One region of the Lactobacillus sp. WILCCON 0059 genome, then DNA from elsewhere that is predicted to be linked to it. Evidence: riboswitches for the same ligand, from Rfam matches in the RefSeq annotation. Region 1 holds a riboswitch; the other holds the start of a gene.
What was found. Region 1 has a riboswitch for lysine ahead of dapD (2,3,4,5-tetrahydropyridine-2,6-dicarboxylate N-acetyltransferase). Riboswitches for the same ligand answer to the same signal wherever they lie in the genome.

Region 2: another riboswitch for lysine. It lies ahead of ACYVUT_RS00885 (ABC transporter substrate-binding protein/permease); the one in region 1 lies ahead of dapD (2,3,4,5-tetrahydropyridine-2,6-dicarboxylate N-acetyltransferase).

What each region holds. Positions count from the first base shown of each region.
Region 1 is NZ_JBUBHN010000001.1:1,219,666-1,223,110, forward strand. Features, by position in the region: gene ACYVUT_RS05835 (N-acetyldiaminopimelate deacetylase) at 1-556, opposite strand, end outside; gene dapD (2,3,4,5-tetrahydropyridine-2,6-dicarboxylate N-acetyltransferase) at 617-1,330, opposite strand; lysine riboswitch at 1,451-1,627, opposite strand; gene ACYVUT_RS05845 (aspartate kinase) at 1,853-3,226, shown strand; gene dapF (diaminopimelate epimerase) at 3,228-3,445, shown strand, end outside.
Region 2 is NZ_JBUBHN010000001.1:179,668-183,112, forward strand. Features, by position in the region: gene ACYVUT_RS00885 (ABC transporter substrate-binding protein/permease) at 1-1,201, opposite strand, end outside; lysine riboswitch at 1,321-1,496, opposite strand; gene ACYVUT_RS00890 (DNA-3-methyladenine glycosylase) at 1,596-2,222, opposite strand; gene ACYVUT_RS00895 (DUF488 domain-containing protein) at 2,305-2,676, shown strand; gene ACYVUT_RS00900 (NAD-dependent protein deacylase) at 2,663-3,361, opposite strand.

The DNA of each region.
Region 1 (3,445 bases):
TGACTTCAGTCGTCCCGGCAAACAAGGTGCCATTCCGGCAGCCAATCGCTCCAGCTGGCAGGCTTGGATTGTCGTGCAGGCCGTAGAATTCATCAACATGCCACTTGCCAGTGAAAAGTCCCAGCTGGTAGGCCTTCATGCCGCCGCTCTCGCTCTCTTCAGCCGGCTGGAAGAAGAAAAGGAGGTTGTCAGTTGGCTGATGCTCACTAAAATAGCTAAGGATGCCCAAGGCCACAGTCATGTGGATGTCGTGTCCGCAGGCATGCATTACGCCCGGATGTTTGGAAGCAAATGGCAGGCCGGTTGCCTCAGTTACCGGCAGAGCGTCAATATCAGCCCGGTAACCAATGGTCCGTTTGGCCTTTGACCCCTTGACCAGAACCAGGAGAGCGGTTGGCAATTCAGCCGGCTCTTTGATTTCCAGGTAGTCTTGCTTCATCTGCTTGATCACATCCAAGAGATAAGCGTGGGTTTGATATTCTTCTAAGGCCAATTCCGGGATCTGGTGGAGCTGGCGCCGGATTTGAAGCAACTCGGCTTCGGTCAATACTGCCATATAAAAACTTCCTTAATGTGGACTAACTTCTGTTTGCTTGGACTAATCGATTCTTTTTCTTTACAGCTTGCGCAGGTCTTCTTCCAGACCAGTCTTGCTTTCAGTCTTGGCATCGACTTCCTTGATTACCTTGGCAGGAACACCGGCAACAACCGTGTGCGGAGCCACGTCCTTGGTTACGACCGCGCCGGCTGCGACAACAGCGCCTTCACCAACGTGAACGCCTTCCAAAACAACCGCGTTGGCACCGATCAAAACATCATCGTCAACGCGGACTGGCAAAGCTGAAGCTGGTTCAACTACCCCGGCTAAGACCGTACCGGCACCGATGTGGCAATTCTTGCCAACGATGGCCCGGCCGCCTAAAATTGCCCCCATGTCGATCATGGAGCCAGCACCGATTTCCGCGCCGATGTTGATCACGGCCCCCATCATGATAACCGCGTTGTCACCAATCAAGACTTGGTCACGGATGATAGCGCCCGGTTCAATTCGGGCATTGATTTCCTTGAGATCCAGCAAAGGAACAGCGGAATTGCGGGCAGTGTTTTCCACACGGACTGATTCAAAGTCAGCTTCATGTTCTGCCAAAAATGGCTTAAGAACTTGCCAGTCACCGAAAACTACCCCAGCTTGACCGCTGACAAAAGGATCCGTGCCTTCCGGGAAAGTGACCTGGTCCAGATTTGCTCCTCTCAAGTAAACCTTGACTGGGGTCTTCTTTGGTGCTGAACCAATGTAATTGATAATGCTTTGTGCGTCTAATTCTGCCATTGTATCTTTCTCTTTCTAAACTATTCTGTTTCTGTTGATGATTACTTTGAAGAGGCAAAGAAAAAGCTCCAGATCGCCTTAACAATCTGGAGCCCGAAAAATTCAAAATTAAATTTCACGTCAAATTGCAAGCGCAACGCAGGTACCTTCCCTGCGACAGTCCATGGCCTCTTAAGCCATAGCCCAGCCAATCCGCCTTGCCAATGCGGACGCTTCGGCAACCTCCCCTTTCTTGCAAGTTCTTCGCCTGGCGGGCTCTCTTGCTTTACTCTTGTCGGTTGCGCCTCTTCAATTTGTAATCAGTTTATAATACTAGCTTCATCTTGTCAACGGCTTTTTTATCTTTTATTTGCATATTTTTTATTCATAGTCCGCCCGATTCATTGGTATAGCAGTGAATAGGTGCGATTAGCCATGAATTATCGAAATCTTTTTTTGCATTTTCCGGAGAAAAATGGTAAAGTCCATTCTGATTAAACTTAAATTCTGATTAAAAGACTGAATATGAAAGAGAGTAGCAAAATGAAAGTAGTTAAGTTTGGTGGCAGTTCCCTGGCTAGCGGCCCTGCTGTAGAAAATGCTTTAAAGATCATTACCGCTGAAGCTGAAAGACAAGTTGTCGTTACGTCTGCCCCAGGCAAACGCTTTGACGAAGATATCAAGGTCACTGACCTCTTGATCAAGTATGCCCATGAAATCAATCATGGCAGAAACGGACTTGAAGTTGCTGACCGGATCTTCCAACGCTACGTTGAAATTGGCGAATACTTTAACTTGCCAACGGAAGAGCTCTTGCCCTTGAAAGAAATTCTGCTGGATTTGCCAAAGCAGCCATATCCAAACAAGAACTACCTGCAAGCGGCCTTTAAGGCGCACGGCGAACGGTTAAATGCCAAGTTGATCGCCAAGATTCTGCAAAGCCAGGGAGTAAAGGCCCGCTACGTCGACCCTAAAGAAGCAGGGATCATCGTCACCGGGAGTCCAAATAACGCCTCTGTCAACCCAGAAAGCTACCAGCTCTTGGACAACTTTGCCTATGATGCTGATGAAAAGCTGATTTTCCCAGGCTTTTACGGCTATACTCTGGCCGGTCACATCGCCACTTTTTCAAGAGGCGGTTCAGACATTACCGGTGCTATTTTGGCCAGAGGCTTCCATGCCGACCTATATGAAAACTTTACTGATGTCGACGCTATTTTCTCAGCTAACCCGAAGGTGGTTGACCAGCCTCAGCCGATTCACACGATGACCTACCGGGAAATGAGGGAACTATCCTATGCTGGTTTCTCTGTCTTTCACGATGAAGCCTTGATCCCGGCAATTCAAGGGCAGATTCCAATCAACGTCAAGAATACCCAGCACCCGGAAAAGCGCGGGACCATGATCGTGCCGGAAAAAGGCTTCAAGCCTGAAACCATCATTACCGGGATCGCCAGTGGCAAGCACTTTGGAGCACTTTACCTGCACAAATACCTGCTCAACAAGGAAGTTGGCTTTACCCTCCGTATTCTGCAGATCTTAAGCAAGCACAAGCTTTCCTACGAACATATGCCAACCGGGATCGACGACCTGACGATCATCTTTGACAGAGATGCTCTGAACGACGAATTGATCGACCAAGTCTGCAACGAAATTCAAAATGAAGTCAACCCAGACCACCTAGAATGGATCAGTGATTACGCGATCATCATGCTGGTCGGTGAAGGCATGCGGGACCGGATCGGGGTCATGCGGGACATCGCCACTCCAGTATCTAGAGAAGGCATTTCTCTCCGGATGGTCAACCAAGGGGCTTCCGAAATTTCCATCATGCTGGGTACGGCAGCTAAAGATGCCGACCAGGCAGTAGCTGCGATTTACGACTACTTTTTCAAGCAAGAAGCACAAGGAGAATAAAATGACTAAATTATTGAAAGTCCACGGGTCACAGAATTCCTTCTTCATTCTGGACCAGACTGAACTGGAAAATCCGCTGACTGACAGTGAACTGCGGCAATTGACCAAGACCCTTACTAGCCATAAGAGCGGCCTGCTTGGCGGAGCCGATGGCATCCTGTCAGTTGAAGAATCAAGTCACTCTGGCGTTTTAGGCAAAATGCGGGTAATCAATGCTGA
Region 2 (3,445 bases), 1.0 Mb from region 1:
CCCCGCGGATGACTTCGGCCAGGTAGGCCCCGGTGTTGATGGAGACGATGATCAAAGCGGCAACCGTTCTGTTCAAGTTGATGTGCCAGAACTGGGCAATCCCGTAGTAGATAACCGCGGCTTGAACCATCATTGGCGTACCGCGGAAGATTTCAACGTAGACTGACAAAAGCCACTTGCAGAAGGCTAAAAGGCCCTTCTTGAACTTGTTCTTTGGCTCTGGAATAGTCCGCACGATCCCGACCAATAAACCGATGAAGAAACCGGCAATGGTACCGATCAAGGAGATCAAGAGAGTCATCCCGATCCCTTCCAGGATCATCTGCCCGTAGTTCTTCAGCATGGAGACCAGCCAGTTTTCCTTCTTGGTGTTGGTCTGCGGCTGCTGCTGAACAGCTTCCTTCATCAGCTTGTTTCTTTCTGAAGTGGAAATGCCGGCCAAAACCTTGTTGACCTGACTGAGCAGCTGGTCGTTGCCCTTCTTGACCCCGATGGAAACTTCAGCGTCAGAAGAGGAGACCTTGAAGCCCTTCATCTTGGACAGGTTGACCCCGGTGATGTTGGAGTCGACCATCTTGAAGGAGGTCAGTTCCGTGTCTTCAGCCACGTAACCGTCGATCGTCCCTGCTTCCAGGGATTCCCGCATGGCGGCGAAGTCCTTGGAGGCTGGCTCACGCGTAGCGCCTGGCAGCTGCTTGATCAGGTCATAGTGCAGAGTCCCTTGCTGGGCGGTCAGCTTGGCCCCCTTGAAGTCAGTCAGGTACTTGGCCTTGGCGTACTTGCTCTGCTTGTTGACGATGACCACGAAGTTGGTGGTCCGGTATGGAGTGGTAAAGTTGATGGCCTTCCGTCTTTCAGCCGTTGGGCTCATCCCGGCAATGATCAAGTCGATCTTGCCACTGGTCAGGGCTGGCAAAAGCCCGTCCCACTGGGTCTTTTCCACGATGACCTTCTTGCCCAGCTTCTTGGCAATGATCTTGGCGATCTTGACGTCGTAACCATTGGCGTAGGAGCTGGTCCCGTCGATCTTGACCGCGCCGTTAGCGGACGTGGTCTGGGTCCAGTTGTATGGAGCGTAGTTGGCTTCCATCCCAATCTTCAAGGTGCCGCTGGCTTGCGCCGGCTGGCTCCAACTGACAGCTAAGACAAGCGTCAGGACCGCCGCCATTAAGGCGCTGATCCAGCTGCTGTGCTTTTTCATCTGAATAAACCTCCGATATGCTTTTTGCAAGTTATGAAATACAATAAAAAGCGGCAAAAAAGCCCCATTGCGTGTACAATGAGGCTTGCTTTGTTTCTGTAAAATTCAGTATGAATACCAAAAATTATAGCGCTCCCTAGAAAACTAGGACAGTCTGCAGAATTTTCTCCTGCAGCCCAACCAACAGCGCGCACGACTACCCTGCTGATTTCGGCGATATCCCTTAGTGACAAGGCTCAGCACTGTCAGTGAGCTCCCCTTGCTTTTGTGAACGATCGCGACCTCTATTGTATTGGATAATTTTTTAACTACATTTAGGCTAAATTACTTTTAAGAAAATGTCAAGAAAAAATTAGCTTTTTGAATTTTTGGCGATTGTCAGCGCTTTTCTTATTCACGCCCAGCCATGATCTTCCGCCCAGTCCCGCTTCTTCATGCCAGAAACGTAGGGGTTGCCGGCCAGGTAATAGCGAAGAGGCGCCTGGGCCCATTCCGGGTCAGCTTGGACGATCCCGATTCTAGGGGAAGCGGCGATCTCTTTAGCCGCTTTTTTCTCAGTCAAATCAATGGTGAAAGGACTGTCCGCCAAAGGGGCCAGGTCCCATTTTCTTGACTTGATACCCATGGCCTGCATTAATTTGGCTGGTCCGTTGGTCAAAAGGACCCCGTTTTTGCCGCCCCGGTTTTTGGTCATTTCGTCGATGCCCCAGACTGGCTCAATGGCCCGGATTAAGACCCCCTGGGGGTTGCCTTCCTCCTGGCAGGCCACGTCGAAAAAGACGTACTGCCGCTGGGCATAGATGTAAATTGTCCCGCCTGCCCGCCACAGGCCCTCGTTGGCCTGGCTTCTTCTTCCCCCAAAGGAGTGGGCGGCCCGGTCCTTTACCCCCAGGTAGGCTTCGGCTTCAACGATATAGCCGCCGATTTTTTCCCCGCCGGCTTGATAGTAAAAAGGGCGGCCGATCAAGTCCTGGCAGATCTCGCTGGTGGGCCGGCCGGTGAAAAAATTCCTGTAGTCCATTGCTTAATCAATCTTTCTAACTAAAATAAGAAATACAGTAAAAGCCGTAATAAAAAACATCTTTAAGAGAAAGCGTGCATCTATGTCAACGATCAAAACTGTCCGTATCTATGCCAAAGAGCAGCCAGCTGGCTACCGGATCTTAGTCGACCGGCTCTGGCCCCGGGGGGTCAAAAAAGAAGCCGCCAATTTGGACGAGTGGGAGAAAGAGCTGGCTCCCAGCCGGGAATTGCGGAGCTGGTTCAAGCATGACCCGGACCGGTATCCGGACTTCCGTCAATATTACTTGGAAGAATTAGCGGACAATCCGGAATGGCCGGCTTTCGTGGAACATTTGCAAGAGCTCTTGCAAAAAGAAGATGTCCTCTTTTTGTACGGGGCTAAAGATGAAGAGCACAACCAGGCCATTGTCTTAAAAGAAGCAGCTGAAGCTGCTCTGGCTAAACTTCCTTAAAAACTTCCAAGGCGTCGCCGATCAGCTGCTTGATCCCTTGTGCCGGGATCTCAGTCAGGTTGACCGCCCAAATTTTGGCGTCTTTTGGCGCGTAGCCTAAGAGGCCGGCGAAGGGGTAGACGACGAAGCTGGTGCCGACGATCACGACCAGGTCACTTTGCCGCATTTCCAGGATGGACTGGTTGACATTGTCCGGGTTGATGCCTTCCCCGTAAAGGACGATGCCGGGCCGGATGATGCCGCCGCACTCGTGCTTGTAGCCCTTGGCGTATTCCTCATAGCTGACCTTTTGCTTGCACTTGGAGCAGTAGATGTCGTAGAGGTTGCCATGAAATTCGGTCACGTGCTGGTTGCCGGCCTGCCGGTCCAGGGTGTCGATGTTTTGGGTGATGAGGGCCCCTTTTTCATTGCAGATGGCCGCGATCTTTTGGTGGATCAGGTTCGGCTTGGCGTCCGGGAAGTACATGTTTTGCATGACGAAGTCGTAAAAAAGCTGGGGCCGGTCATAGAGGGTCTCCTCGCTCAAGATGACTTCCGGGGGTTCGCTGACCCCGTTGTAGATGCCAGTTTTGGACCGGTAGTCGGGGATGCCGGAGTGGGTTGACACGCCAGCCCCGGTCAAAAAGACGGGGTGCTTGGCCTTTTTCAGGTCTGCTTTAAATTCAGCAAGTTTTGCTTGGTCCATTTTTTTGCCTCTTTCTTAAGAAAAATCGGCTTAATGCCTTTTGATTCTATTATAAGCGCTTGATTTGCTATAATTAAGCTACTA